2 regions of the Cupriavidus sp. DL-D2 genome follow, and region 1 is predicted to be linked to the other one. Evidence: riboswitches for the same ligand, from Rfam matches in the RefSeq annotation. Region 1 holds a riboswitch; the other holds the start of a gene.

Region 1 (14,946 bases):
GCGCCTGCACCAGCGGCGCCTCGCCCAGCAGGCAGAGATAGTCGTTGCTGCTCAGGTGAAGGGCATCCGGTCCCGGGGTCCGACCATGCAGCAGATGATCCCCTCCCCACAACGTGCCCATCCGGTCGATGAAATGCGTGTCCATCCGGGTAGAGATCCAGGCCGGAAGCGGCGCGGATTTGCTGCGACTGACAGAATTTGTCAGGTGTTGGTGAAGATCGGAAAACGACATCGGATTCCCTCCAGGTCGTAACTGCCAGGGTTAAAGGTGAAAAACGAGTGAAAAAGCGTGTTGAGAAAGCTTGAGGCTTACAGAGGTAACGCACAGTGGGCCCTCCTGCCTATTGGTACGAACCGAGGGAGTCCCCGATAAGAAACGTCGCCAAATCACAACATCAGGAACGTTTCACCCCCGGCAATCACCGGGAATCTCCTGATCTTGACGAATAACGGGACGCGATCACGCCAAGCATGATTCCGCCAGGCAGATCATGCGTCGTGGCAGGTCAAGTCCAACATGGATTAACGCCCGAGCCCGTTCGACGGATACCAGACAATCCGAAAGTGGCGCTGTTATATTGCCAACACCGATTCTGCCGCTCCTCCGCCCATGGCACGCCCGTTTGCATTGGTTGCGTTGATTGCGTTGGCTACTTCCCTGCACGGTTGCGCAGGCGCTCCCTCCATTGGTCTGTTCGGGGCGTATTTCCCGCTCTGGCTGTTGAGTGCGCTGGCTGGCATTGCTGGCGCCGTCGTGGCCTGGCGGGTATTCATCGCAACGGGACTGGTTGAAACGGTCCCGTTTCAACTGCTGGTCAACACAGCGATTGGCCTGATGATTGCCGAAATCGTCTGGCTGATCGGGTCGGGACACATCCCATGAAAATGGCTGGCACCCCCCGTCGTCCCCTGCGCGGGAAACTGATCGCGCTGGCTATCGTAATGCTGGCCGTTCTCCTGTCCGTCTACGCCTGGCAACGCACGGCACGCTATCCATCCTCCGACGATGCTTCGCTGGACGCCGATATGGTGCACGTGGCATCGCCCGTGGGTGGCCGCATCGCCCGCATCCTGGTCACGGAAAACCAGCACGTAAAAAAGGGCGAGGTCCTGTTTGAAATCGATCCGGTGCCTTACCGGCTGGCCGTGGAGCAGGCCCAGGCAGATCTGGCCCTTGCGCAGGCCACGCTGGGCACGCGCCGGCGGGCCATTGGCAGTGAGCAGGCCACCGCATCGGTGGCGTCCGAGCAAATCGCCCGCGCGGAGCAGAACTACGCGCTGACGGTGCGCACGGTGGAGCGCCTGCGCCCACTGGCCGCCGATGGCTACGTACCAAAGCAGCAATTGGACCAGGCCGAGGTGGCCCGGCGCGACGCGGCGGTATCACTCAAGCAGGCACAGACACAGCGGGCCGGTACGGCGCAGGCGGTAGGCAAGGATGACGATGCAATCGCCACTGTGCGAGCCCGCGAGGCCGCATTGGCCATCGTGCAGCGCGCACTCGACGACACCGTGGTCCGCGCGCCGCACGATGGCCGTATCAGTGGGCTGAACGTGTTGTCGGGCGAAGTGGTCCTCCCCAACCAGTCCCTGTTTCTGCTTGTGCATACCGGCGAATGGTTTGCCGTCGCCAATTTCCGCGAAACCCAGCTTGCCGATATCCATATCGGCGATTGCGCCACGGTCTATTCGATGATCGATCGCCGCCACGCATTGCGCGGTACCGTGGAAGGCATCGGCGTGGGCATTACCGATACCGACCGGATCAATCTGCCGCGTGCGCTGCCCTATGTGCAGCCCTCGGTGAACTGGGTGCGCGTGGCGCGCCGTTTCCCGGTACGGATCAAGCTCGATGAACCGCCCGAGAGTCTCGCGCGGGTAGGCGCCAGTGCAACCGTAGAGGTGCGCCATGGCGCCGCCTGCCGCTGAACCATTGCGTCGCCGCCCGCGTGACCTGGTCGCGCTGCTCGCACCATTCCCGGGACGCACTGCCGCTACGACCCGCATCGCAGCGGCCAGCACGCTGACGGTACTGATTTCGGCGATTTACGGCACCCCCGAAGCCGCCATCTCCGCCTACGTGATCTTCTTCATCAATCGCGCGGACCGCACCAGCAGCATCGTGATGAGCGTGGCGGCGCTGGTACTGGTCAGCATCATCATTGGCCTGGTGATCCTGCTGGCGGATTTCACCGTCGATAACCCGATGCTGCGCGTGGCATGCATGGCTCTGGTGTCAGCCGCGCTGTTGTTCCTGACGTCCGCCAGCAAGCTTCGCCCGATCGGCGCGATCCTCGCCATGATCATCGGCTTCGGGCTCGATGAGCTTGGACTCGTTCCCGCCGGCGAACTCGCCACGCGCGCGCTGTTGTACGCGTGGCTGATGGTGGCGATTCCCATTGGCGCAAATGTCGTGGTCAACCTCGCCATGGGACCGTCGCCACGCCGCCTTGCTTGTGATCGATTGGCGCAATGCCTGCGCGTGGCAGCGCAAGTATTGCGTGCAGGTCATGCGCGCTCCGATGTGCCCCCTGATGGCGTGCAGCCCGTGGCCGGCTGGTTGAAGCTCGCCAGGTTGGAAGGCACCGTCAACGCTGCGGATTATCGGGCGCTGCAACAGGCGGCGACATCGACGACGGCCATCCTGATGGCTGTCGATGTGACCGGCCGGGAACCGGCTGCGCAGTTGCCGCGTGGGTTTGCGATGCCGATGGCCGATACGGTTGATGCCATGGCGAGCATGCTGGAGAAGGGCGGGTATCCCGTGGAGATTGAAGTGGTGATGCCAGACGCCAGCCTGCTGACGCCGGTGCAGCAATCCATCGTCGCGGCATTGCGCTCGGCCATCGAGGGCTATGCAGAAGGTATCGAAGAGAAGTCTCCCGCTTCACTACAGGCCGAAAAAACCGGCGGTTTCCTCGATGCCGACGCCTTCACGAATCGGTCCCACATCCACTACGCGCTCAAGACCACGGGCGCTGCCATGTTCTGCTATTTGCTCTATCAGCAGTTGAATTGGCCGGGCATTCATACGTGTTTCATCACGTGCTACCTGGTGTCACTCGGCACCATGGCGGAGACCGTAGAGAAACTGACGCTACGCCTGACTGGCTGTCTGGTGGGCGCGGTCGCCGGCACAGCGGCCATCGTCTACGTGGTGCCCGAGTTGACCTCGGTGGGTGGACTGCTGACGCTGGTGTTCGTGGGAACGTGGCTGTCGGCATGGGTCGCGCAGGGATCCCCGCGCATTGCCTATGCAGGCTTCCAGATCGCGTTCGCGTTCTACCTCTGCGTGATTCAGGGCGCGGGACCCGGCTTCGACCTGACCATAGCGCGCGACCGTGTCATCGGCATCATCATCGGCAATCTGGTGGTCTACCTCGTGTTCACGCGGATCTGGCCCGTCAGTATCGCCTCGCGTATCGAGACAGGTTTCGTCGCCTTGCTGCGCCAGTGGCAGCAACTCGTTGATGCACGTCCGTCGATCGCACGGCGTCAGCACGCTATCGCTGCGCTCGCCCTGCAGGGGAGTGTCGCGCAGGATCTTCAACTGGCGCGATACGAGCCGGCTTCGGTCGGCCCCGGTACGGACTGGATCGAAGATCGGCGCAAACAACTAAGTGTGCTCGATGCCATCGCCGGCCCTTTGTTCTTGCTGGCGGAACGAAGTCCCGGCGATCCGGCCATTGCGGATCGGCTTCGGCGCTTGCAATCGATGGATGCACCAATCCCAACCACTGGTCATACGGCGTCACCATCCGGCGACGACACGCATTCGGTGCTGCTCGCCATGGTCGATCGATCGATCGATGGCCAGACCTTCTCCGGGCGATTCCACCTCATCTCCATCCCATGCGCAAACCTGAGCTGCTGGCGCTTTCGATGATCGTCCTGGCCTTGAGCGGATGCGCGACATCCTCGCTCGATCTCGCGCCGCCGCAACCGGATCGTCCGTGGCAACCCACGACAACGGCCACTGGCGAAATCGTCGCGGGCGCTGCTGCGAAAGCGGCGCCGCAAGACAAACCTTCCCGTTACACGCTACCGGCCAATAGCGCACTGGCCACGATTGCCCCTCCATCGCAGCTCGACCCGACGCACGCCTATTCGCTGCCCGAACTGATCGATCTGGCGGAATCGTCGAATCCGCTGACGCGTATCGCATGGAACGATGCGCGCAATGCGGCACTGGCCGCCGGCATCGCGCGTAGCAGCTACCTGCCGCATATTTCGGCGGCGGCGATGGGCGGCTATCAGAACGGGCACTTGTCCACGCCAACGCCTCTGGGGCAGGCGGGTGCCGATGTGTCGCACCACGGCGCGGTATCGGTGCTGTCGCTGCAATGGTTGCTGTTCGATTTCGGCGAAAGGGCTGGCATCGTGGAGGCGGCGGAGCAAACCACGGTGGCGGCCAATATCGCGTTCACGGCGTTGCACCAGCGCATCATCCACGATGTCAGCGTGGCGTACTACCGGTTCCAGGCAGCCCGCTCGCGCTCGGCCACCGTCGAGCAGGCCATGAGCAATGCCGATGCGGTGCTTGTTGCAGCCAAGGCGCGCTTCGATCGCGGAATAGGCACGGTAGTGGAAGTTGCTCAGGCCACCCAGAACCGGGCGCAAACCAATCTGGCGATGGTGCAGGCTCAGGGCGCCCAGACCGACGCCTATCTCGGGTTGATCACTGCGATCGGCATCTCGCCGCTATCGAAGCCACGCATCGCGGAGATGCCCGTGCGGACACTGTCTCCTGCGCTGAGAAACTCCGTCGAGCAGATCGTCGAGAACGCGATTGCGCAGCGACCGGACGTGTTGGGTGCCTACGCGGTGGAGCGCGCCAATCAGGCGCGGGTGAGGGCGGCCGAAGCGGCGTTCCTGCCGAAGGTGTTTGTATCCGGCTTCGTTTCGTACGCATCGGGCGGATCGGCGATTACCGCGATTCCCCCAGTCGGCCAGCAGCCACCGACGGTCAACCTCAACGGCTATCGCTACGGCAACAGCGTGTTCCTGGGCGTGACCGTACCGATCTATGACGGTGGCCTGCGCTCGGCAACGCTGGCGCAGGCGCGTAACGATGTGGACAGTGCCTCGGCAAGACTGACGCGTGCCAAGGAGGAATCGGTACGACAGGTAGTGGTCAGCCAGAGCGCGCTGGAAACAAGCCTGGCAGCGTACGACGCCGCCCGCGCATTGGCCGACGCTGCGCAAACCACCTACAACGCCGCATTCGCGGCATATCGGAAGGGCGTGGGCACCATCACGGAAACCAACCTCGCGCAAAACCAGCTACTGCTGGCACGCAATGCATCGGCCGACGCCTACAGCGGCGCGCTCGCTGCCGCGGCGGGACTGGCACTGGCGACGGGCTCGATAGGGAATGGGCGGTAGGGGTGTATCAAAACCAGCGTGTGCGAAATGCCTTCGTCCGTTGCTATGCGCACCCCTCTCCCATGCAGTGGGAGAGGGGTGGGGGTGAGGGTATGCGCTTCAAATTGCGGCGTGTTGGTGATTGCACCGCTGGCCCTCACCCCCAGCCCCTCTCCCGCGGGGAGAGGGGAGACAACACGCTGTATTGATCCCGCCTGCGTCACGCAGGCAGATGACAGACCGCCTCGATGTTGTGGCCATCCGGATCGAGCACGAACGCGCCATAGTAGTCGGGGTGATAGTGCGCGCGAATACCAGGTCCACCGTTGTCGCGGCCGCCGGCCGAAATGGCAGCCTGATAGAACGCATCGACCATCGCCCGGCTATCCACCCGAAACGCCACATGAATCGGCGGCTGGTTCGGCGTACCCCGGCTGATCCAGAATTCTGGCTTCCCCGGCGGCCAGCTGGATTTGGCCCTTTCACTCCGACCGTCGCGCCAGCAACCATTCCCGCAGCACCCGCACAGCGGGCGCGTCCATACGCTCGCGGCGGCGCACGAGGTAGTAGCCACGTTGCGACGGCAGCGATGGACGATTCAGTTGCACGACACGTCCTTCGCGCAGACTGTCAGCACATGCGTAGTCAGGCACCAGCGCCGCGCCCAGCCCGGCCTCGGCAGCCTTGAGCGCAAACGTCACGAGGTTGTACTCCGTGCCGCCGGGCAGCGGAAGCTCGATCCCATCATCGAGGTCGCGCAGATAGCTCGCCCACGAACTCGGCGCAGTGGTGTGGTACAGCAATGGGAGGGCGGCGATGCGCGCCGCTGACATCGGCAGTCGACCGGACACGAGTTCACGCGATGCCACAGGCAGGGTGCGGACGCTGTGCAAGAGGTCGGCATGCTCGTCGTCGAGACCGTTTTCCGCAAAGACGATGGCCGCATCGAGCCCCGCATCGCGCAGCGATACGGCCCCGATATGATTGGCGACGTGAATGCGAATCTCGGGATGCGCGGCCGCAAAGCCGCACAGGCGCGGCATCACCCATAGCAGGCCGAACGTGTTCGGCACGGACAGGCGCACTTCGCGCATGCGCTGGGCGGCACCGGAGGTGGCGACGGTTGCCGCTTCCAGCTGATCGAGCAGGGGACGGATACGCGCGAGGTAAGCGGCGCCCTCGTCGTTCAGTGTCAGCCGTGCGTTATTGCGGTCGAACAGCGCTGTGCCCAGAAAGCCTTCCAGATCCAGAAGCTGCTTGCTGACCGCGCCTTGGCTGAGGCCCAGTTCATCTGCCGCCGCCGTCACGCTGCCACGACGCGCGATGGTCTCGAACGTGTTCAGGTTCACCACGGAGGGAATGTGACGCCGGGCAGGATGTTTCATGTCATCAAAAAAAGGAATGGATGCTTGCCGAAACTTCGATATACATCGACATGTGCGTGGGCGCACCATAGCGCGTTCCTACAGAGTTTGCACGCCCCGAGAGGTTGACGATGACGACATCCCCGAGACACAAAGCCATTGAATTTCTTAAAGCCGGAGCGATTGCGGCCGTGATGCTGACGGCCGGTGCCGCACAGGCCGCCGATTGGCCAGCCGGCAAGCCCATCACGCTGATCGTGCCAGCCGCAGCGGGCAGCACACCCGACCAGTCGAGCCGCAAGCTGGCGCAATACCTGGGTGAAAAACTCGGCACTTCCGTAGTGGTGGACAACCGCCCCGGCGCGGCGGGCAGCATCGCCATGCAGACACTGGTGCGCAGCAAGCCGGACGGCTACACCATTGGCTTCGGCAACATCGTGACGATGGCGATCAACCGCAGCCTGCTGGCGCGTCCTGGCTATGACGCGGACAAGGATCTTGTACCCGTGAGTGCGACTACGACCGTGCCGAACATCCTGGCGGTCAATGCAGGATTGCCGATCCGCAGCGTCAAGGAACTGATTGACTACGCACGCAAGAACCCCGGAAAGCTGACGATGGGCTCGGGCGGTAATGGCACTACCAGTCACCTCAGTGGCGAAATGCTTCGGGATCAGGCGCATATCGACTTCCGCCATATTCCCTACCGGGGCGCTCCGCAGGCGCAGATCGATGTCATCAGCGGCCAGGTGGATTTCATGTTCGACAACGTGCCGTCGATCCTTTCCGCGGTGCAGGGCAACAAGCTGCGCGCCATTGCCGTGACCAGCAAGTCGCGACTGCCGGTACTGCCGAACGTGCCGACGATGGATGAATCCGGGCTGCCCGGTTTCGAGGTCAACGCATGGGGCGGCATCGTGGCGCCCGCCGGTACGCCGCGCCCCGTGGTAGAGCGTCTTAACCGCGAGATCAATGCGTATCTGCAACTGCCCGCGACGCGCAAGGATGCCGAGCAGAACGGTTCGGTCGTGGTGGGTGGATCGCCCGAGGCGTTCGCGCAGATGATTGCGAAAGAAAGCCGCAAATGGGGCGATCTGATCCGCAAGGCCAATATCAAACTCGACTGATCGGGAGTTCACCATGTTCGATTTGATATTGCGCGGCGGCGATGTGATCGATGGCACCGGTGCTGCGCGCTACCGTGCCGATGTGGCAGTGCAGGGCGGAGAGATCGTCTTCATTGGCGATGCCGTGGGCCAGCGCGCCCATCGCGACCTTGACGTAGCCGGGATGGTAGTTGCGCCGGGCTTTATCGACAGCCATGCGCACGATGACCGTGCCGTGCTGGAGATGCCAGGCATGGCGCCGAAGATTTCGCAAGGCGTGACCACGGTGGTGAACGGTAACTGCGGCATCAGCCTGGCACCGTACAAGCAGAGTGGCGGCGATCCGCCGTTGCCGCTGCGTACCGTCGATCCGCAGTGGCGCTTCGCGGCGTTCGGCCAATATCTCGATGCACTCGATGCCACGCCCGCAGCGGTCAACGTGGCATCGCTGGTCGGCCATACGGCGTTGCGCGCGGTGCATCAGGCGGATCTCGACCGACCCGCGACGGAAGCGGAAGTCGAGGCGATGCGACAAGCCGCCAATGCCGCGCTGGAGCAGGGCGCGATCGGCATGTCCACGGGCACGTTCTATCCGCCTGCAGCCTCGGCACCCACCGAGGAAATCATTGGCGTGGGCCGCGACCTGAAACAGTTCGGTGGCGTCTATGCCACGCATATGCGCACCGAAGGCGACGGTGTGATCGAAGCCATCGAAGAATCGGCGCAGATTGCACGCGCGCTCGATGTCCGGCTGGTGATTTCTCATCACAAGGTCATCGGCAAGCCCAACTTCGGACGCACGCGCGAAACGTTGGCACGCATCGGTGAACTGGGGCGCAGCCAGAAAATTTGTCTGGATTGCTATCCGTACACGGCGTCGTCGTCTTTGCTGCGCGCGGAGCGACTGGCCATCAGCGATGAAATCCTGATCACGTACTCACGTTCGGAGCCGAAGAGCGCGGGCCGCAAGCTGTCGGATCTGGCGCAGGAATGGCAATGCTCGCGCGCCGAGGCGCTGGCCCGCGTGATGCCCGGCATGGGCATGTACTTCTTCATGGACGAAGGCGACGTACAGCGCGTGCTGGCGTATCGCGACACGATGATCGGCTCCGACGGCATACCGTCGGACGACTATCCACATCCGCGCCTGTGGGGTACGTTCACGCGTCTGTTGGGACACTACAGCCGCGATCTTGGGTTGCTGACGCTGGAGCAGACCGTACACAAGATGACGGGCATGACCGCGCATGCGTTCGGGCTGGCGGGGCGCGGCGAGATTCGGGAAGGGCATGCCGCCGATATCACCGTGTTCGATCCGCGCACGGTGAAAGACGTGGCGACCTATCTCGATCCGCGGCAACCGTCCGCCGGTATCGCCCGCGTATTTGTGAACGGGCAGGCGGTGTGGGAGCACGGCGCCGCAACGGGCATACGACCCGGACAAAGCCTGCGGCGCCGCGCTCGCAACACGACCTCAACCAGCTAGCGCGGCGTCCAGCGCAGCCTGTAGAACGGCACCATCGAGGTCCTGCCCGATCAGCACCACACGCGTACCCTTCGGCTCTTCGGCCCGCCATGCGCGGTCGAAGTAGCTGTCGAAGCGTTGGCCCACGCCATGCAGCACCAGCCGCATCGGCTTGCCGGGCAGTTCGGCGAAACCCTTCACACGATAAATCGTGTGGTTGGCCACCAGCTTCTGCAGCGCGGCGATCAGCGCGTCACGATCGACAGTGCCAGCTTCCACGACCACGGAGTCGAACTCGTCGTGATGGTGATCGGCGTGATCCGGATCATCGGCGTTGCCATGGTGATCCACGCGCAGATGGATCGTGTCTTCCGACGCGCGATTGAGACCCAGCAGGCTGTTCACATCGTGCGAACCGGCCTGCGCCGGGACGATCTTCACTTCCGCAGGAATCTCCGGACGCACCAGTGCTTCGACGGCGGCGATCTGCGTAGCGTCCATCATGTCGATCTTGTTCAGGATCACCAGATCGGCGCTGGCAAGCTGATCTTCGAACAGCTCGTGCAGCGGCGATTCATGATCGAGGTTCGGATCGGCGCGGCGTTGTTCGTCCACTGCGACGGGATTCGCTGCGAACTGACCGGCTGCGGCAGCGGGACCATCGACCACGGTCACCACGGAATCCACGGTAAAAGCATTGCGGATGCTGGGCCAATGGAACGCCTGCACCAGCGGCTTGGGCAATGCCAGACCCGACGTCTCGATCAGCACATGATCGATCTGGTCGCGACGCTCCAGCAACTGCTCCATCACGGGGAAGAACTCTTCCTGCACCGTGCAGCACAGACAGCCATTGGCCAGTTCATAGAGCTGGCCCGTAGGTTCGCCCGCGTCGTCGCAGCCGATGCCGCAACCCTTGAGGATCTCGCCATCGATGCCCAGTTCGCCGAACTCGTTGACGATCACGGCGATGCGGCGACCGTTGGCGTTATCCAGGATATGGCGCAGCAGGGTGGTCTTGCCGCTGCCGAGAAAGCCGGTGACGATGGTTGCAGGAATTTTCGAGGTTTGCATGGAAATACCCTCTCTGGGCCTCAGAAATAGAAGTTAGCGGACAGTTCCGCCGAACGCGGGCGTCCCAGCAGCCACTGCTGGCCGCCATTCGAAAACGACTCCGCGTAGTCGCGGTTGAACAGGTTATAGACGCGCAGCGTCAGTGCTGCCTGCTTCGATACGCGCCATGACAGCGCAGTATCGACGGTGGTATAGCTTGGCACGCGTACCCGGTTGGCGGTATCGGCATAACGGCCGCCCACGTAACGCAGGCCCGCGCCGAGCGTCCACTGCGGCACGAAATTCCACGTCAGCCACGCATTGGCGGCCTGCTGCGGCACGCTGGTCGGCACGTTGCCGGCGCGTGACACCGAGACGCCGCCCACCGCTTCGTTGAAATCGTCATAGCGCGCGCGTAGCACCGTGCCGTTGACGTCGAGGCGCAGGCCACGCAGCACTTCCACGCTGGCCGATGCTTCCAGCCCGCGCGACGACTGCTCGCCTACCTGCTGCGTGATCGTCGGATTCACGGGATCGCGCGAGAGCAGATCTTTCTTGCGAATCTCGTAGGCCGCAAACGTCCATTCGCCGCGATTGCCCCAGAACGCCTGTTTCACGCCCACTTCCACCTGCTTGCCCGTGGCAAGGTTGAAGTTGCGCTGCGCATCGCTCGTGGTGATCAGCGCGCCCAACGGATCGGTGGCCGTCGCGTATTGCGCGTAGACCGAGACGCTCGGCGTGAACTGATACACCGTGCCCACGCGCCAAGTGGTGTTGGCGAAGGTCTTCTCCCAACCGGTGTTGGCGATCAGATCGGTGCGATACAGCTTGGCATGATCGAAACGCACGCCACCGATGACAGACCACTGCGGCGTGAACGCGATGCGGTGTTCGCCAAACAGCGCGTATTGCGTGGTGTTGGAGCGCGTGCGCGGCGACGTCACGATGCCCGGCGGGCTGAAGAACATCCCCGGATCGAAGTCGTACGCATTGACCGTGGAGCTGCCACCGTATGGCGAGTTGTTCGAATGCGTGAAGTTGATCTTGTTGATGTCGAAGCCGACGGTCGTGGCGTTATCGAGACCGAACACCTTGCTCTTGACCGTCATGTCCGCACGGTTGCCCACCTGTTCCTGGTCATGCAGGATTTCGAGGTAGTCGCCCCGGCGCACCTGCGAGGTGGCCGGCAGGTACGTATAACTCTCGCTGTCGCGCCAGTGGCGATGGCTGGTCAGGTAGTAGAACTGGTTGCGCACCGTGACGCGATCGTTCGGCGTCCATTCGGCATTCAGGCGCGTCCAGCGGTCCCGGTAGCTGATTTCCGCATCGCCGACGTTGTAGTTTTTCTTGCGCAGCGAAGTGTCCAGGCTGCCGTTGACCAGCGGCGTGCCGAGGTACTGCTGCGGATGCTGCGTGCCATCGTCATAGGACAGCGTCAGGTTGAAATCCGGATTCACATCGAGACGCACCGATGCCGATACCATCAGGTTGTTCGAATCGCCGCGATCCACCCATCCCGCCGAGCGGTTGTAGGCCGTGGCAAAGCGGTACGAGAGGTTGTCATTCACTTTGCCGCCACTGTCGAACGCGACGCGTGCGGTTTTCTCGGTGCCGCCCCCGATCTGCAGTTCGTTCTCGATGGGGCCGCGAATCGGTTTCTTCTGCACCACGTTGACCACGCCGCCGATGGCGCCTTCGCCATACATGACCGATGCGGGGCCGCGCAGCACTTCGATGCGATCGACGGACCACGTATCGAACGGGAACGTCACCGTGCCCGATGCCACGTACATGCGCGTGCCGTCGAGCAACTGCATGACCGAGCCCTGGCCCGCGAAACCGCGTGCGGCCAGTGCCGTGCCGCCGTTGCCAGGTGCCGGGTTGGCCGTGATACCGGTGGCGCGGGTCACGGCCTCGCGTACGGATTGGTCGCCCCGCGCGCGGATGGTTTCACCGCTCAATACTTCCACGCTGGCCGGTGTTTCCAGCGGCGTCAGGCCAAGGCGGCTGCCCGTGAACTCGGGTTTCGACAGAGACAGTCCCGGCAATGCGGTCTCGCTGACCGTGACGGCGGGCAGGGTCTTGTTGTCGGACTCGGATGCGGATTCCTGTGCGAACGCGCAGGGAATGTTGAAACTGGCGACAGTGCCGACGGAGGCAACAGATGCGACGAGCGCACGCGAGCGCCATCCACGCGCGGTACGCGACGAGAATTCAGCCGTGCGCGAGCGGCCAGCGGGATGCGCAGACAGGTTGTATTTCATCGTGAAGCCGGACGACCCCGTCCGGACAATAGGTGTCGATGATGACAACAGGCCGGTATCCGGGCTCGCAGGCTGGAAACTGATGTTTCCGGGACACCATCGCCTTCCCGCGGCAGTGAAGCTGCCACAGTGACCGTCGATCCGACAAACTCAGGATCGACTTGATGGTTCCCAAACCTGCTTACCGTTGCGGGGGCAGCACAGGCTTCGCCGCGAAGGGCGGCATTCCTGTTTCCCGTTTAACCCATGAATGACTCACAGGCACCTGCATCACGTACGGCACGCAAGGGGTGCGTGCCGCGGGCCGCATTTTACTCCTATTGTTTGCTCCCCTCTCCAGCCATGCGGGAGAGGGGAGCAACACCGGCCCGCCAACCGCGTTAGGCTGCGGCGGCTTCCTCGCGCATGCGGCGCGCTTCGTCGCGCAGGAACTGCTGGTAATCGTCCAGGTCGCCGTCGAAAGGCTCGACGCCGCCCTTGGTCACCAGCCAGAACTCGTCGCACACGGCGCGCAGCAGGGCGCGATCGTGGCTGACCAGCATCACCGTGCCTTCGAATTCATTGAGCGCCATGCCGAGGGCTTCGCGGGTGGACAGGTCCAGGTGGTTGGTCGGTTCGTCGAGCAGCAGCAGGTTGGGGCGCTGCCACACGATCATGCAGAGCACCAGCCGCGCCTTTTCTCCGCCGCTCATCGTGCCCACGGCCTGGTGCACCATGTCGCCACTGAAATTGAAGGAGCCCAGGAAGGTGCGCAGCGCTTGCTCGCCACCGCTCTGGCCGGGGGCGCGCAGATGCGGCGGCGTGTCCTTGGCCAGGCGGATCATGTGCTCCATCGGCGTGTCCAGCGGCCGCAGCACGTCCAGCTCCTGCTGCGCGAAGTAGCCGATATTCAGGCCCTTGCCTTCGCTGATCTCGCCGGTAATGGGTTGCAGCGCGTGCGCCACCGTCTTCACCAGCGTGGACTTGCCCTGGCCATTGGCACCGAGAATGCCGATGCGCTGCCCGGCCAGCACGGAGCGGTTGATGCCCTTGACGATGACGGTGGGTGGCGTGCCCGGCTGCGCTTCCTCCGGCGCCGGATAGCCGAAGCTCGCATCGAGCATCGACAGCAACGGGTTGGGGATATTGAGCGGTTCCTTGAACTCGAACGTGAACTCCGCATCGGCCAGCACCGGCGCGATCTTCTCCATGCGTTCGAGCGCCTTGACCCGGCTCTGCGCCTGCTTGGCCTTCGATGCCTTGGCCTTGAAGCGGTCGATGAACTTCTGCAGGTGCGCGATCTTTTCTGCCTGCTTGGCCACGGCGGCCTGCTGCAGCACAAGCTGCTCGGCGCGCATGTCTTCGAACTTGCTGTAGTTGCCGCCGTAGCGCACCAGTTGCTGGTTATCGACGTGCACGGTTACCTGCGTCACTGCATCGAGGAATTCGCGATCGTGGCTGATTACGACCATCGTGCCCTGATACCGCTTGAGCCACGCTTCCAGCCAGACCAGGGCGTCGAGGTCCAAGTGGTTGGTGGGTTCGTCGAGCAGCAGCAGATCGGACGGGCACATCAGGGCACGCGCCAGTTGCAGCCGCATGCGCCAGCCGCCGGAGAAGCTGTTCACCGGCTGGCTGAGTTGCGCCGCGCTGAAGCCCAGGCCCAGGATCAGCGCCTGCGCACGCGCGGGCGCGTCGTGCGCGCCGGCATCGTGCAAGGCCATGTAGGCGTGCGCCATGCGCATGCCATCGTCGCTGGCCTCGGCCTCGGCCACTTCTTGCTGCGCGGCCAGCAACACGGTGTCACCTTCCACCACGAAATCGGTCGCGCTCTGCTCGGTCTCGGGCATGTCCTGCGCAACCTGGCCCATTTTCCAGGACGGCGGAATCGAGAATTCGCCGCTGTCTTCATGCAGCGTGCCATTCAGCAGGCCGAAAAAGGACGACTTGCCGGCACCATTGCGGCCAACGAGCCCAATTTTTTCGCCAGGGTTGAAAGTGACGGACGCGCGGTCGAGCACGACATTGACGCCACGGCGCAGCGTGACATTACGGACGGAAATCATAGGAGCGGCTTCGGAGAGGACACGCATGATAGCCGACCAGGCGGTGCAGGGCTGTGTCTTTCTGGCAGCAGACCTCTGCCGCCCACCCATCGACACCCCAGAAAAAGCGTCGCTAGCCGCACTCCGATGCCACAACGCATGGCGTCGCACGCTACAAAAAAAACGCCGCGCGTCTTGTGAACGCGCGGCGTATGGAACACCACAAGTACTGACTATCCGCCGGAGCGCGACGGGTAAGCCGGGATCCGTCAGTGGATCAGTAGTCCCACTGCACCGGCACGAAGC
Region 2 (14,946 bases), on a different contig from region 1:
TGACCTGCCGCGAGCGTCCCACCGCCGCCTGTTCGCCATGGATGGGGTAATAGGCGATGAACACGTCATGCTCGTCCACCGGCAGCATCAGCAGGTTCGGCTTGCCGTACTTGGGATCGGCCAGCAGTCTCGCGGTCACCGTTTCCACGGTGGCCGCGCCCACGGGAATGCGCGTGGCGGAAACAGCCTGCAGCAGATCGGGGTTGAGCCACCTGTCGAGTTCGTCACGCCAGGAAATCGCCGTACCGGTCAGGCCCAGCATGATGAACAGCAGTCCGAAGACCAGCCCGATGTAAAGGTGTAGCTTGCGGAGTACGGTGCGAAGTCGGCCGGAGACCATGGCGAGGGCAATTGTTGAAAGGCGTTTTTCTGGCCGCTGAGGCCGGTTGCCCCCTGCAGCGCCCTTTTTTGAGGGCATTCGGCGTCGCATCTGTGCGCCAGCGCGCAAATGCAAATGCGAAGAATTCGCGATTCTAACAGTGCATTGTTAAGATCGGCTTCGCCCCCTGATTCCTCTATCCGGCGCGTTGCGCGCCTCCGTCATGCCCCTGATTGAACTGGTTCCTGCCACGTCGGCCGATGCCGACCTGCTGGCCTCGATGCACGCGGATAGCTGGCGCCATGCCTACGCCGGCCTGATTCCCAACGAATACCTTGACGTCCACGCCGTGAACGAACGCCTGGCCACCTGGCGTGCCCGCATGCTGGACGGTGCCGAAGCGCCCATCGAAGTCACGATCCTGCGCGTGGACGGCCAGCCGGCTGGCTTCTCATGCCTGATGCCGCTTGCCGAACCCGGCTATGGCATCTACGTCGACAACCTTCACGTGATGCAGCAGTATCACGGACGTGGCTACGGCAAGACGCTGATGTCCCATTGCGCCTGCCGCGCGGCCAGCCAGTGGCCGGGCAAGGCGCTGTTTCTCTACGTGCTCGATGGCAATGTGCAGGCGCGCGAGTTTTATCGTCGGCTCGGCGGCGTGGAATCGGACATGTTCAACGACCCGTTTCCCGGCACAGACTTCATGGTGGCCGTGCGCCGCGTGACCTGGGAGGATGCGGACGCGCTGGTCAGCCGGCTTGCGCCGGGACCCTGACGACCTGTCCCGTTAAGGCTGCACCAGCGGCGCGAACATCGCGCCAAGGTCGAGGTTGGCGGCCATGCTATCGGCCAGCCGCTCGATCGATGCCTCGCGCAGCGCATCGAGGTCCACCCCTTCGGCATGCGCCAGCCCGGCCCAGCGCAGTAGCGCACCGCATCCATCCGGCTGGTCGAAGAGGCCGTGGCAATAGGTAGCCAGCACCTGGTTGTCGGCGGACACCGCGCCGTCGGCACAGTTGCCGCCATTGCCATCGTCCAGCCAAAGCGCAGGACGATCGAGCGCGGCGCCGACGGTCACGCCGAGGTGGATCTCGTAGCCTTGCACAGCCGCGCCCTCGCCCTCCATCAGCGCCAGCCGCCCGCTGACCCGCCGCAGCTGCTTGTCAGACGCCAACGTCGTTTCGAAGTCCAGCAGCCCAAGCCCTTCGCTCGTGCCCGCCGGACCTTCGCGTCCATCGGGATCGTGGATCAGGCGACCCAGCATCTGCATGCCACCGCAGATCCCCGCCAGCTTGCCGCCATAGCGCAAGTGCCGCTGCAAGGCGCGATCCCACCCATTCTCGCGCAGGAATGCCAGGTCGGCCCGTACGCTCTTGCTGCCGGGCAGGATCACCAGGTCCGCAGGCGGAATCGGCATGCCGGGTCCGATGAAACGCAGGTCCACCTGCGGATGCGCGCGCAGCGCATCGAAATCCGTATGGTTCGAAATACGCGGCAGCACGGGCACGATCACGCGCAGCACCTCGGCATCGCCATCGCCACGCGCCACCTGCCCGCTGGCAATGGCGTCTTCCGCATCGAGGTGCAGGCCGTGCAGGTAGGGCAGCACGCCGAACACCGGCTTGCCCGTGCGCGCAGTCAGCCAGTCCAGCCCCGGTTGCAGCAGCGCGATATCGCCCCGGAAGCGGTTGATGATGAAGCCCGTCACGCGCGCCCGCTCGGATTCGGACAGGCAATCGAGCGTGCCCACCAGATGGGCAAACACGCCGCCCCGGTCGATATCTGCCACGATCACGACCGGACAATCCACGCGCTCCGCGAAACCCATATTGGCGATGTCGCGGTCGCGCAGATTCACTTCGGCGGGGCTTCCCGCGCCCTCCACCATCACCACGTTGTAGGCCCCGGTCAGCCGCGCATGGCTTTCCAGCACCGCCGCCATCGCCTGCGGCTTGTAGGCGTGATACGCGCGTGCGTCGAGGTCCATGCGGGCACGGCCGTGAATGATGACCTGAGCGCCGATGTCGCTGCTCGGCTTGAGCAGTACGGGATTCATGTCGGTATGCGGTGCCAGCCCGGCCGCCTGCGCCTGCAGCGCCTGCGCACGGCCAATCTCCCCGCCGTCGACGGTCACCGCGCTGTTGAGCGCCATGTTCTGCGGCTTGAACGGCGCCACCGGCACCCCGGCACGCGCCAGTACGCGGCACAGTCCGGCCACGATGGTGCTTTTGCCGGCATCGGATGTGGTGCCCTGGACCATCAGCGTGCCGCGCAGGGCACGCGCGGCATCGGGAATCGGGAAGTTGGCGGCGGAATCGTTTCGCATCGCGAGATTATCGCAGCAGCCCCGGCTTCCGGCGCGGCGAAATGGATCGCCAGCCTGCAAGTTCCGTGCATGCGGCGGCGCGATGCGACGGCTACAATACGCCGGATGAACACCCAGGCCCCCCCTCAGGCGCTCAATATCACGGCTGCCGCCGAACCGGCTGCGGCAGGCGCCGCCACGGCCAGCGATCCGGTCACCGAGACCGCCGCGCAACCACAGCCGTCCAGTCCGGGGCCGGCGCGCGAACTGACCTTGGTACTGGGCGGCGCGCGCTCGGGTAAAAGCCATTTCGCCGAGCAGCTTGCCACCGATCACGCCGCCCTGATGCGCGGGCCCGTCACCTACATCGCTACCGCGCGCCACGATGCCGAACCCGCCGACGAGGAGATGGAGCTGCGCATCGCACTGCATCGCGCGCGTCGTCCGGCTGACTGGACGCTCGTCGAGGAGCCGGTCCATCTGGCGGACGCGCTCTACGCCCACGCGCGGCACGATGGCTGCATCCTCGTGGATTGCGTAACGCTGTGGTTGAACAACCTGATCTTCGGCGATGGCCGCGAGTATCCCGACCACGGCGTCATCACGCCGCCGCCTGCGTTCACCGAGGAAATCGACGCGCTGATGACCGCGCTGCCGATGCTGCCCGGCCACGTGATCCTGGTCTCGAACGAGATCGGCTTCGGCGTGGTGCCGATGGGTGCCATCACGCGCTTCTATGTCGATGAGCTGGGACGCCTGAACCAGAAGCTGGCCGCCGCCGCCGATCGCGTGCGCCTGCTCGTAGCCGGCATCCCGGTGGCCGTCAAAGATCCTGCCTCCCCCACTTCCCCTGCCCGCGGCAATCACGCGCGATGATCATGTTGTCCTGGGCCGCCTGCGTGGCGGCCGCACTCGCCGGCGTGCTGCTGGACCGCTGGCTTGGCGAGCCACGCCGCTGGCATCCGCTCGTCGGATTTGGTCGCGTGGCCACCGCCGTCGCCAATGCCCTGAATCGTCCCGCACGCAGCGCGCCTCGACAACGACTCGCCGGATTGTTTGCGTGGACTTTGATCGTGCTGGGACCTGCCGCCCTGGCGTGGTGGATTGTCGCGCGGGCCAACGCCGTGCATCCCCTGCTCGCGTGGATATTGAACGCCGTGGCACTCTACTTCGCGCTGGGCGCGCAGAGTCTCGCGCAACACATCGCGCCGATTGCCGATGCGCTGGATCGCGATGACCTGCCCACCGCCCGCACGCTGACCGCGCGTATCGTCTCGCGCGATACCGCCGATGCCGACACCGAGGCGCTGGCGCGCGCGGCCTGCGAATCCGCCCTTGAGAACGGCAACGACGCGATCTTCGGCGCGCTGTTCTGGTTTCTCGTGGGTGGCGCGCCGGCCGTGATCGTGTTCCGCCTCGCCAACACGCTCGACGCGATGTGGGGCTATCGCACGCCGCGCTGGGAAATGTTCGGCTGGGCCGCCGCCCGCATAGACGATCTGCTTAACCTGATACCGGCCCGGCTCACCGCGCTGTCCTACGCACTGCTCGGCGCCACGGCGCAAGCACTGCGCTGCTGGCGTACGCAGGCACCCGGATGGTCAAGCCCGAACGCCGGCCCCGTGATGGCGTCGGGCGCCGGCGCCGTGGGCGTGGCGCTCGGTGGCGGCGCGCACTACCACGGCGAATGGGAAGAACGACCGCCGCTCGGCATCGGCGCGACACCGGCGGCCACGCATGTGCATGCGTGCCTGCGGCTCGTGCAACGCACGCTGTTGCTGTGGCTCGGTGTGGCGATGTTGAGCGTGCCACTGACCAGCCTGATAACGACATCATGACGAACACCATTCGACACGGCGGGGATCTCCAGCGTGCGATGAAGGAGTATGGAGGTCGCGCCCAATACTGGGTCGATCTCTCCACCGGCATCAATCCCGACGGCTATCCCGTGCCGCAGCTCCCCGCCTCTGCGTGGCAACGACTGCCCGAGGATGAAGACGGCCTCGCCGCATTCGCCGCGCATTACTACGATGCCAAACACGCATTACCCGTGGCGGGTTCGCAAGCGGCCATCCGCGCGCTGCCCACGCTGCTCAAGCGTGGACGCGTAGGCGTTGCCGCGCTCGGCTATAGCGAATACGCCCCGGCATTCGCCCGCGCAGGGCACGAGGTTGTGCTGCTCGACGAAGCCGATTTCCTGCGCGACGATCTTGGCGCATCGCTCGACCATCTGGTCGTCGTCAATCCGAACAACCCGACTGCACGGCAACTGCCGCCCGAGACACTGCTGCAGTGGCATGCGGACCTTGCGAAACGTGGCGGCACGCTGCTCGTGGACGAGGCGTTCATGGACTGCACGCCCGACCAGACCATTGCACCGCACAGTCATCTGAAGGGGCTCGTCGTGCTGCGCTCCATCGGCAAGTTCTTCGGGCTGGCCGGTGTGCGTTGCGGATTCGTGCTCGCTGCGCCTGCGCTGCTGACGGCGCTGTCCGAAGTGCTCGGTCACTGGACGGTGTCCGGCCCGGCCCGCGCCGTCGCACGAATCGTGCTGGACGATGTGTCGTGGGAATCGATCACGCGCGCACAGTTGATCCATCGCTCGGAAAAATTGCGCCAGTTCCTGGTCGAGTGCGGCTTCGAGCCCGTGCGCCATTCGCTGTTCTGCTGGGTGCCGCATCCCGATGCTGAATGGATACAGACTGTTCTCGCCGCAGATCAGGTCTGGACGCGCTACTTCCCGGCGGCAGGCGGCTCCCCGCCCGGCCTTCGCTTCGGACTGCCGCCCGGCTCCCCACGCGCCTGGGCGCAGATTTCCAAGGCATTCGATACCCTGTCCCAAGTCATGAACCCAGATGGCTACTAGATTTGCTTTCCTGATCGCCGCAGCGTGCCTTACGCTCGGCTCCGCCCACGCGGCCATCACCATCACCGACGACAGCGGCCAGCCCGTCACGCTCAACGCTCCGGCGCGCCGCATCGTCTCGCTGGCACCGCATGTGACCGAATTGATCTACGCGGCAGGCGGCGGTGACCGCATCGTCGGCACCGTGAGCTACAGCGACTATCCACCGCAAGCGCGGGACATCCCGCGCGTGGGTGACAACAAGTCGCTGGACCTTGAACGCATCGCCGCACTGAAGCCGGACCTGATCGTGGTCTGGCGCCATGGCAATGCGCAGAAGCAGACCGACCGCCTGCGCGCACTCGGCATGCCACTGTTCTTCAGCGAACCCCGCAAGCTCGAATCGATTCCCCAGAACATCGAGAAGCTCGGCGCGCTGATGGGCACCGAGACCGTAGCCAACCGTGCCGCCGCCGATTTCCGGCAGCAGGTGGAGACGCTGCGCAAGACCTACGCCGCGCGTCCACCCGTGACCGTGTTCTATCAGGTCTGGCAGCAGCCGCTGATGACGCTCAACGGCGAGCATCTGATCAGCGACCTGCTGACCCTGTGCGGTGGCCGCAATCTGTTTGCGAAGGAAACCCCGCTAGTGCCCACGGTATCGGTGGAATCGGTCGTGGCCGGCAATCCCGAAGTCATGCTGACAGCGGGCATGGGCGCCACCCGCCCGGACAAGCCACTCGCGGATTTCTCGATGTGGGAAAAATGGAAGCAGGTCACGGCGGTTGCGCGCAACAACCTGTTCATCATCGACGGCGACCTGGTGAATCGCGCCGGGCCACGGGTGGTGAAGGGGGCGGCGGAGATCTGCAAGGATCTGGAGGTGGCGAGGTCGCGGCGGAGTTAGGTGTTTCTCTCCCGCTGTTGTTTTAGCTCCCCTCTCCCACACAGTGGGAGAGGGGTTGGGGGTGCGGCCATGGCGGTGCAATCTTCGACTTGTCGGTGCAGAACCGCTTGCCCTCACCCCCGCCCCTCTCCCACGAGCGGGAGAGGGGAGAAAACCAGCGGGAAGCCAGCTACGTCACCACCCGATTCCACCACCCCAACCTGACCCCACTCCCCTCCAGCACAAACTTGCACGTCGCGCCAAATCCCAGCGACCACTGCAGGGTTTGCGACAGCGGCACGCCCAGCCAGTGCGCGGCGAGCATGCGCATGGTGCCCGCGTGGCTGACCACCCAGAGGCGCGCGTCAGATTGCGTATCGAGCGAATCCGCCCAGCTTCCCACTCGCTCCAGCATCTCGGCAGGGGTTTCGCCACCGTGGGGTCGAGCGGTCATGAGATTGCCTGCCCAGAGGTCCAGTGCCTCGCGCGGGATGGCGTCCCAGCGTTGGCCTTCCCAACTTCCAAAATCCATCTCGCGCAGACGCGGTTCGATTTCGCACGGCGGTTGCGTCGGCAGACAGGCCCGCAGGGCCGAAGCCGTGTCGCGTGCTCGCGCTGCAGGACTGGTGATGATGCCAACCGGCGTGCCCATGCCTCCAACGATCAGCGATGCCGCCGGCTGCATCGGCTCCATCAGTGCCAGTTCCAGGCTGCCATAGCAGATGCCGGGATCAACTGCCGGCTGTGCATGGCGGATCAGTACCACTTCCATGCGGCCGCCACGAGGTAGATCGTCAGTTCCGCGAGTTGCTGGGCCATGCCCAGGCAATCGCCCGTATAACCGCCGATGCGTCGCACGAAGTACGCGCCTAGCACTGTGCGCAGCACAGCCAGCGCGATCAGCGCCACGCCCGCGAACAGCGGCGACACCCACAGCAGCGGCAAGATGCCACATGCCAGCGCAAACACCAACCCCTTGCCCGCCAGACGCTGCGCGACGGGCTTGGCCTTGCCTTCGGGCCGCACGTACTCATGCGTGGCGAGGAACGTGATCGCCATCGTGCGGCTCGCGCCATGCGCAACGATCAACACGGCCAGCAGCGTCACGATACCGCCACCCTCGCCCACCGCTACCAGCAATTGCCACTTGAGCAGCAGTGCCACCACGATGGCGATGGCACCAAATGCGCCAACGCGCGAATCGTGCATGATCCGCAGCACGTCCTCGGTGCGATAGCCACCACCGAATGCATCGACGCAATCGGCCAGCCCGTCTTCGTGGAACGCGCCTGTCAGCAGCAGCGTCGCAGCCATGCCCAGCACGATAGCCACTGACGGCGTCCACAACTGCCACGCGCCCCACGTCACCAACGCAGCGATCAATCCCACCAGCAGTCCTACCAGCGGGAAGTAACGCGCTGCGGCATTGAGATAGTGCGGCGCGAACCCCACCCATCCGGCCAGCCGCTGCGGCAGCGGCACGCGCGTGAAGTAGCCGAGGGCGGTCAGGAAGAAGCGGAGTTCGTCGGCCATCTGTCTGTTATGCCGATTTGTTGGTCACGCCTGCGCCGCTGAACGTTGCCATCTCTTTCAGGAAGGCGGCGGCCGATGCCACCAGCGGCCATGCCAGCGCGGCGCCGGTGCCCTCGCCCAGACGCAGGTCGAGTGCAAGCAGCGGTTCACCACCGAACTCGGCCAACAGCGCGCGGTGCCCTTGCTCGTGCGAACAATGCGAGTACACGCAGTAGTGCAACACGTTCGGATCAATGCGCGCGGCCACCAGCAGCGCCGCCGAAGCGATGAATCCATCAACCAGTATCACCATGCGGCTTGCGGCGGCAGCAAGGAACGCACCCACCATCGCCGCGATCTCGAAACCACCGAACGTCGCCAACACATCGAGCGGCGCCGTGACGTCGGGATGCTGTGCCAGCGCACGCGCCAGAATCTCGCGCTTGCGCGTGACCCCTGCGTCGTCGAGCCCGGTGCCACGCCCTGTGCACGCTTCCAGCGGCAACCCCGTCAGACGGCTCATCACACAGGCCGCCGCAGACGTATTGGCGATACCCATTTCGCCGAAGCCGATCACATTGGTGCCCAGCTGCGCATGACGCAGCACGCGGACGATACCGGCGTTGATGGCCGCGCCGGTCTCGGCGGGCGTCATCGCGGCCTGCTCGACAAAGTTGCGCGTGCCATTGGCCACGCGGCAGTTGACCAGTCCCAGCGATGCTGGCAGCGGCGCACGCACGCCAACATCCACCACTTCCAGCGCCAGCCCGTGCAGCCGCGTGAACACATTGATCGCCGCGCCACCGTTCAGGAAGTTCAGCACCATCTGCGCCGTCACCTCGGCCGGGTACGCGCTGACACCCGCATCGGCCACGCCATGGTCGCCAGCGAACACGATCACTGCGGGACGCGTCAGTTCAGGCGCCGTCCCACCACGGATCATGCCGATCTGCAGCGCCAGCGATTCCAGCCGTCCGAGCGAACCCAGCGGCTTGGTCTTGTCGTCGATAGCTGCCTGCAGCGTCGCGCGCAGCGCTTCGTCGGGCGCATCGATGGGCGGCAGTGTCAGGGCGTAGTCGGGGAAATGGGTCATATGTTTCAAATCTTTTGGAAAACGCCAGGAAGGCGAAGCGCAGCGGTTCTGGCCAGGCGCGCGGCCGCAGGCAGTACAACAGGTACGACAAGGCCGTGCAACGACGCCAGAATGGGCTTCATGGCGTTGCCCTACATTTCCACGCCGCGCTGTGCCTTGATCCCTTGCTGGAACGCGTGCTTCACCGGGGTCATGTCCGTCACCGTATCCGCCGCCTCGATCAGCGCGGGCGGCGCGCCACGGCCTGTGATCACCACATGCTGCATCGGCGGACGCGCGCGCAGATCGGCGATCACGGTTTCCACATCGAGATAGTGCAGCTTCAGCGCGATATTCAGTTCATCGAACAGCACAAGGCCGATGGTCGGATCGCGCAGCATGCGGCGCGCCACTTCCCACGCGGCCTCGGCCTTGGCGACATCGCGGGCACGATCCTGCGTTTCCCAGGTGTAGCCCTCGCCCATCACGTGGAACTCGCATTGCTCAGGAAAGCGGCGCAGGAACATTTCCTCGCCACTCGGGATCGCGCCCTTGATGAACTGGACCACGCCGGTCTGCATGCCGTGGCCCATTGCGCGCACCACCATGCCGAAGCCCGAACTCGACTTGCCCTTGCCGTTGCCGGTGGTAATCACGATCACGCCGCGCTCGGCCTGTGCCGAAGCGATCTTCGCGTCGACCACTTCTTTCTTGCGCACCATGCGCGCCTTGTGACGCTCGTCGCGTCCATCGTCGGCATTGTTGTTTTCCATATCGCTCATTGCGGATTTCCATCTGGAATCAGCGCGGCGTGCGTGCCATCGCTGATTCGGATAATCGGGGTGCGCAGTGCACGGGAGCACTGCGCGGGAGTCAGGACGTCGGAGGCCGGGCCATGTAGCGCCTGTCCGTCCTCGGACATCAGCAGCGCATGACTCGCATAGCGCTGCGCCAAGGTGAGATCGTGCACGATGACCACGACGGCATGCCGACCCGCGCGCGTCAGACGCTGAAGCAGTTCCAGCACCTGGATCTGGTGGCGCAGGTCCAGATGCGCCACCGGCTCGTCGAGCATCAGCAGCGGCGCCTGCTGCGCCAGTGCAGCGGCCAACGACACGCGCTGCCGCTCGCCGCCCGACAGGGTCAGCACATCGCGACCACGCAATGCGTCGAGATCGAGCGCGGTCATGAGGTCGCGCACCACGCTGTCGTTGTCGCGGCGGCCCCAACCCCAGCCGCTCAAATGCGGATGACGACCGATGCGCACGGCATCCTCGACCCTCATCGGGAACGTGTCATGCACGGCCTGCGGCAGATACGCGCGCTGCCGCGCCAGCGTGGCAGGCGGCACATGCGTGGCCGCGACACCATCCACCTCGACCGCACCACCATCGGGCGCGCGCAGGCCCGCCAGCACACCCATCAGCGTGGATTTGCCAACGCCATTGGGACCGACGATGCACCACAGTTGCCCCGCGCCAATCGACATCGAGAGCCGTTGCATCAGTACGCGGCTTCCCGCGCGCAGGCTCACATCGCGCAATGCAAGTTGCGGACATGCGGCGAGTGGCTCATGCCATGGGTTCATCGCGGCCTCCGCAACAGCAAGTAGAGGAAGGTTGGCACACCGAGCAGCGCCGTGATGACGCCCACCGGCAACTGCGCAGGCGCGATGACCGTGCGCGCGATCAGGTCCGCTGCCATCAGCAGCATGCCGCCCAGCAGCACAGCTGCCGGCAACAGCATGCGCTGATCGTTGCCCCAGGCCAGACGCACCATGTGCGGCACCACGAGGCCGACAAAGCCGATCGATCCCGCCGTGGTGATCGCCGCAGCAATCGAGAACGATGCAATCAGGAAGGTGGCCAGCCGCACGCGTCCCACGCGCACACCGAGCGACTGCGCCACGGTCTCGCCAAGCAGCATCACGTTCAGCGCGCGCGCCATCGGCAAGGTCAGCGCCATTGCCACCACCAGCATGCCCAGTGCCCAGCCGTAGCTCGATGTACCACCCAGATCGCCGGTCAGCCAGAACAGCATCCCGCGCAATCGCGACTCGGGCGCGACGGCCAGGATCAGCGTGATCAGCGCACCCCAGCCAGCCGCCAGGATGACCCCGGTCAGCAGCAGACGCGCACCGGCTTCGTGATGGCCGCCCTGCACTTGCGGATGCAGCAGGTCACGGCGCGCCAGCGTGGCCACGAGCAGCATGGACAGCAGCGCACCGCCTGCAGCGCCGGCCTGCACCGTCCACAAGGGCAGCGTCAGCAGCATGGCCAGCAGCGCGCCAGTAGACGCGCCCCCCGAGACACCCAGCACGTAAGGCTCGGCCAGCGGGTTGCGCAGTAGCACCTGCATCAGCGCGCCGGAAAGCGCCAGCAGGCCGCCGCAGGCAAACGCGGCGGCGGCGCGCGGCAGACGCAACTCGCGCACGATGGCGCCAGCCGTGCCGGTATCGGCGCCGGTCAGCGCCTGCCATAGCTGCGTGCTATCGAGCGTCACGCTGCCCACGGCCAGCGACAGCGCAAACACGGCCGCCCCGGCCAAGGCCAGGACGCCCCAAACGGTCAGTGCGCGCCGCAACTCAGACATGGCTTACTTCTGCCGCCATCCCAGCGTGACAAACCCCGCCCGGCCCTGCGTGTTGTACGGGAAGGCGAGCATGTACTGCTTGTCGAACAGGTTTTCCACACGGGCGGCAACGAACCATTGCTTGTCGATGTTGTAGCGGGCATTGAGGTTGACGATACCGTATCCGCCCAGCGTGCGCGAGCCATTGTCGAGCCGCTCCGACGACACCAGCCACTCGCCACCAAAACGCCAGTTGCCAATATTGCGGCCCACATCGAACGATGCATGGCGTCGTGCACGACGGATCAACTGCGTGTTGTTGGTCTCGTCGACCGGATTCTGGAACGTCACGCTGGCGCCGAGATCCGTGCCGAAGACCGTGGCGCGCCACGACGCCTCGATCCCCTGCACCTTGGCCTTGGCCACGTTCTGCGCCAGATACAGGCCGCCCGGTTGCAGCGTGGAGACGATCAGGTCGTTGTAGCGCGTCTCGAAGGCGGTCACGCGCAGCAGGCCGGCGCTCACCGTATCCACCTGCACGCCCACCTCTGCCGACCTGGCGCGCTCGGGTTGCAGGTTCGGCTGGCCGTAGCCCGGGTAATACAGCTCGTTGAACGTCGGCGCGCGGAAAGCGTTGCTCAGGTTGGCAATCAGCTTGACCTGCTCGGTCACATTGAAGCCGTAGCCCGCGAAGAAGCTGCCCTGGTTGCCGAAATCGGAATAGTGGTCGTTGCGCGCGTTCAGTTGCAACTGGTGCCGGCCGATGCGGCCTTCGTAGCCACCGTAGACCGAGAACACGTTACGCGTGGGTGCGCTGTATGAACTCGATGCGAGTTCCTGCTGCAACCAGTCGGTGCCGAACAACAGCTTGTGATCTGCCGTCAGCGCGTACTCGTTCTGCCAGTTGAACTGGCGCGAGCGGGTGCTGAACAGGCTATCGAACAGGCTGTTCTTCGTGGTCTCCGCGCGGTCCTCGCTCTGCGCAATCTTGAAGTGCGTGGTCCAGTCGCGCGTCACCTTGCCATTGACGAATGCCGACAGCGTGTACAACTCGCTGTCCATCCGATAGTCGTCGGTGGGCTTTCCGCTGAGACTGTCGTACGAAAGCTGGCTGTTCGAGTAGTACGCCGCGAAGCCGGCATCCCAGTCCTGCGTGAACTTGTGGCGCACCTGCCCCGAGACGCTCTTGTTCTCGTACGGGTTGTCGCCCGGGTTCGGACCCGTGCCGCGACGCACGGCTGCAGGATTGGCGGCTGCCCATTGCTGGTAGTTGACCGACGAGAACCCGTCGGTCTTGAAGATCGAGCCGGTTACGTTGAACGATGTGTCGCCCACCTGGCCGCCGTAGCCCACCGTGCCCTGCCGCGTGTTGTTGCTGCCGTACTCCACCTGCGCATTGGCGGCCGGCGGCTGACCGACCCCGTTCTTGGTGAAGATCTGCACCACGCCGCCGATCGCGTCCGAGCCATACAGCGCCGACACATTGCCGCGCACCACCTCGATCCGCTCGATCTGGTCCGGCAGGATGTTCGCCAGTTGCGCGGTACCGCCGCTCACGCCTGCAATCCGCACGCCATCGATCAGGATCAGCACCTGATTCGAGTTTGCACCGCGCATGAACAGCGTGGTGTTGGCCCCCATGCCGCCATTGGCGGCAAATTCGATACCTGCCTGCCCGCGCAGCAGCGAGCGCAAATCAGGTGCTTGGGAGTTGACGATATCGTCGTGGGTGACTACGGTGGTATGCGGCAACGCCTCGGTCACACTCTGCGCGGTGCGCGAGGCAGTAACGACGACGGGCGCGAAGGACTGCGGCGACGTCTGGGTCGCGGCTTCGGCAGCGGACTGCGCAAAGGCCGGCAGGGACGAAGTGGAAACAACGGCAACGGCTGCCAGGATGGCAGGCGCGCAAGGGCGAACCGACGGCTTTGCCGCAACGGTCGACCTGGATGGCGTGAAACGCATGAGTCAGGATGGAAGAGAACGGCCGGATCCGTTCCCCCGCGGACCCTATGGCGATGAGGCGTGCCGCGTTAGGGGCGGACGCCCGCGTTCTACAGGCCGGTATCCGGGCTGACGACATCAGGCTGGCCGCCTTCCCGACCGGAACCGGTCAGTGGCGCTAGGCCAACCCTGCGAAGGACGCTGGATTGAAACATGAGACAGCGCGTTCGCGGTCGCTTACCGTTGCGGGGGCAGCACAGGTTGGCCGGCGGCGACATGGCGTCCCCTCCCTGCTCCCTGTTTCCCGTTGAACTGCAGCCCCGACGTGTGCGGGTGCCGCGAGCACCTGGAACGTGCGCGAGTGTAGGGAGTTTCAAGTTTTGCGTCAATGCGATACGTCAAGCTGCCGTTAACCGTGGGTGACATGCCGAAATGCGCCGAATTGCCGCGATCTGGCACCCTTCGACGCAACTTCCGTGCGGCACCCCAGTCTCATCGGGCGCGTTGGCGGTAAACCTCGCGCGTGCATCGGCTAGAATCCCGAAACCTGACCACTACTCCTACCGGACACGACAGGCACTATGCTCAACGAACTCGAACAACTGGCCGCCAAGATCGGACGCGTGCTGCATCACGCCGACACCCTGGCGGCGGAAAACCAGCGGCTGCGTGCGGAAATCGACCGCCTGCAGTCCGAGGCGAACCAGTTGCGCGCGGACCGTGAAGCCATGGCGGCCGACCGCGAACTGCTCAACATCAAGATCGAGGAAGCGCAACTGCGCATCCAGTCGATCCTCGACAAGCTGCCCACGGCCAGCGATGCGCGCCAGCTCGACCTCCTCGGCGAAGGCGCTCCGCGCGCCGCATCGGAAGGCTCGCAGCAAGCCCCCGGAGAACACGCATGAGCAACAAGCAAGTGGAAGTGAACATCGCCGGCCAGCCTTATCGCTTCGCCATCGCGCCCGACAACGAGGCCGCGCTGCTCGAAGCCGTGGCACTGGTCGACGACAAGATGAATAAGCTGAAGGGCACCGTCTCCACCAAGGGCGTCGAACGCGTGGCCGTGATGGCCGCGATCAGCCTGGCCTCGGACCTGCTGGCAATGCGCCACAAGCAGGACGAGGAAGGCGCCATTCCCGTGGAGGCCGTGCGTGCGCGCATTCGCGAACTCAACGAGCGCGCCGACGAGGCACTACGCCAGTACGCACATGTAGGCACGCGCTAGAGCGATTCGCCAGCGTGCCAAAAACCCTGCTGACCGCGCTTGAATTGCGCGGCAGTGGCCACAATATGTCGTGCATGTGAAGCGGATGCCGCGCCTCGCATGCAACCATGACAGTGTTGCCATGGTCGTGATGGAAAATGTAACGGTGCAACACGTCTGACTTGGTATGCGCAGATGCGCGGTGTATAGTGGAGCCACTGCGCGGCGCCCAAACGACCGACGCAGCCGAATGGCCGGGTTATCGTGCCTGGCCGCCGTTTCCAC

The links. A riboswitch is a leader RNA that binds a small molecule or an ion and turns the genes downstream of it on or off. The one in region 1 is predicted to bind cobalamin.
Region 2: another riboswitch for cobalamin. It lies ahead of ABDB81_RS00385 (TonB-dependent receptor); the one in region 1 lies ahead of ABDB81_RS07395 (TonB-dependent receptor).

The regions. Positions count from the first base shown of each region.
Region 1 is NZ_JBDKXK010000009.1:4,063-19,008, forward strand. Features, by position in the region: gene cqsA (alpha-hydroxyketone-type quorum-sensing autoinducer synthase) at 1-232, opposite strand, end outside; gene ABDB81_RS07350 (hypothetical protein) at 611-883, shown strand; gene mdtN (multidrug transporter subunit MdtN) at 880-1,929, shown strand; gene ABDB81_RS07360 (FUSC family protein) at 1,910-3,886, shown strand; gene ABDB81_RS07365 (TolC family protein) at 3,853-5,385, shown strand; partial or broken gene ABDB81_RS07370 (VOC family protein) at 5,585-5,827, opposite strand; gene ABDB81_RS07375 (LysR substrate-binding domain-containing protein) at 5,847-6,749, opposite strand; gene ABDB81_RS07380 (tripartite tricarboxylate transporter substrate binding protein) at 6,860-7,855, shown strand; gene ABDB81_RS07385 (D-aminoacylase) at 7,869-9,320, shown strand; gene cobW (cobalamin biosynthesis protein CobW) at 9,309-10,373, opposite strand; gene ABDB81_RS07395 (TonB-dependent receptor) at 10,394-12,616, opposite strand; cobalamin riboswitch at 12,649-12,900, opposite strand; gene ABDB81_RS07400 (ATP-binding cassette domain-containing protein) at 12,997-14,661, opposite strand; gene ABDB81_RS07405 (MBL fold metallo-hydrolase) at 14,918-14,946, opposite strand, start outside.
Region 2 is NZ_JBDKXK010000001.1:82,694-97,639, reverse strand. Features, by position in the region: gene ABDB81_RS00450 (PepSY-associated TM helix domain-containing protein) at 1-340, opposite strand, end outside; gene ABDB81_RS00445 (GNAT family N-acetyltransferase) at 543-1,097, shown strand; gene ABDB81_RS00440 (cobyric acid synthase) at 1,110-2,648, opposite strand; gene cobU (bifunctional adenosylcobinamide kinase/adenosylcobinamide-phosphate guanylyltransferase) at 2,754-3,503, shown strand; gene cbiB (adenosylcobinamide-phosphate synthase CbiB) at 3,500-4,465, shown strand; gene cobD (threonine-phosphate decarboxylase CobD) at 4,462-5,493, shown strand; gene ABDB81_RS00420 (cobalamin-binding protein) at 5,483-6,379, shown strand; gene cobC (alpha-ribazole phosphatase family protein) at 6,549-7,130, opposite strand; gene ABDB81_RS00410 (adenosylcobinamide-GDP ribazoletransferase) at 7,115-7,891, opposite strand; gene cobT (nicotinate-nucleotide--dimethylbenzimidazole phosphoribosyltransferase) at 7,899-8,963, opposite strand; gene cobO (cob(I)yrinic acid a,c-diamide adenosyltransferase) at 9,095-9,724, opposite strand; gene ABDB81_RS00395 (ABC transporter ATP-binding protein) at 9,721-10,530, opposite strand; gene ABDB81_RS00390 (iron ABC transporter permease) at 10,527-11,534, opposite strand; gene ABDB81_RS00385 (TonB-dependent receptor) at 11,538-13,478, opposite strand; cobalamin riboswitch at 13,555-13,822, opposite strand; gene ABDB81_RS00380 (hypothetical protein) at 14,039-14,362, shown strand; gene ABDB81_RS00375 (cell division protein ZapA) at 14,359-14,682, shown strand.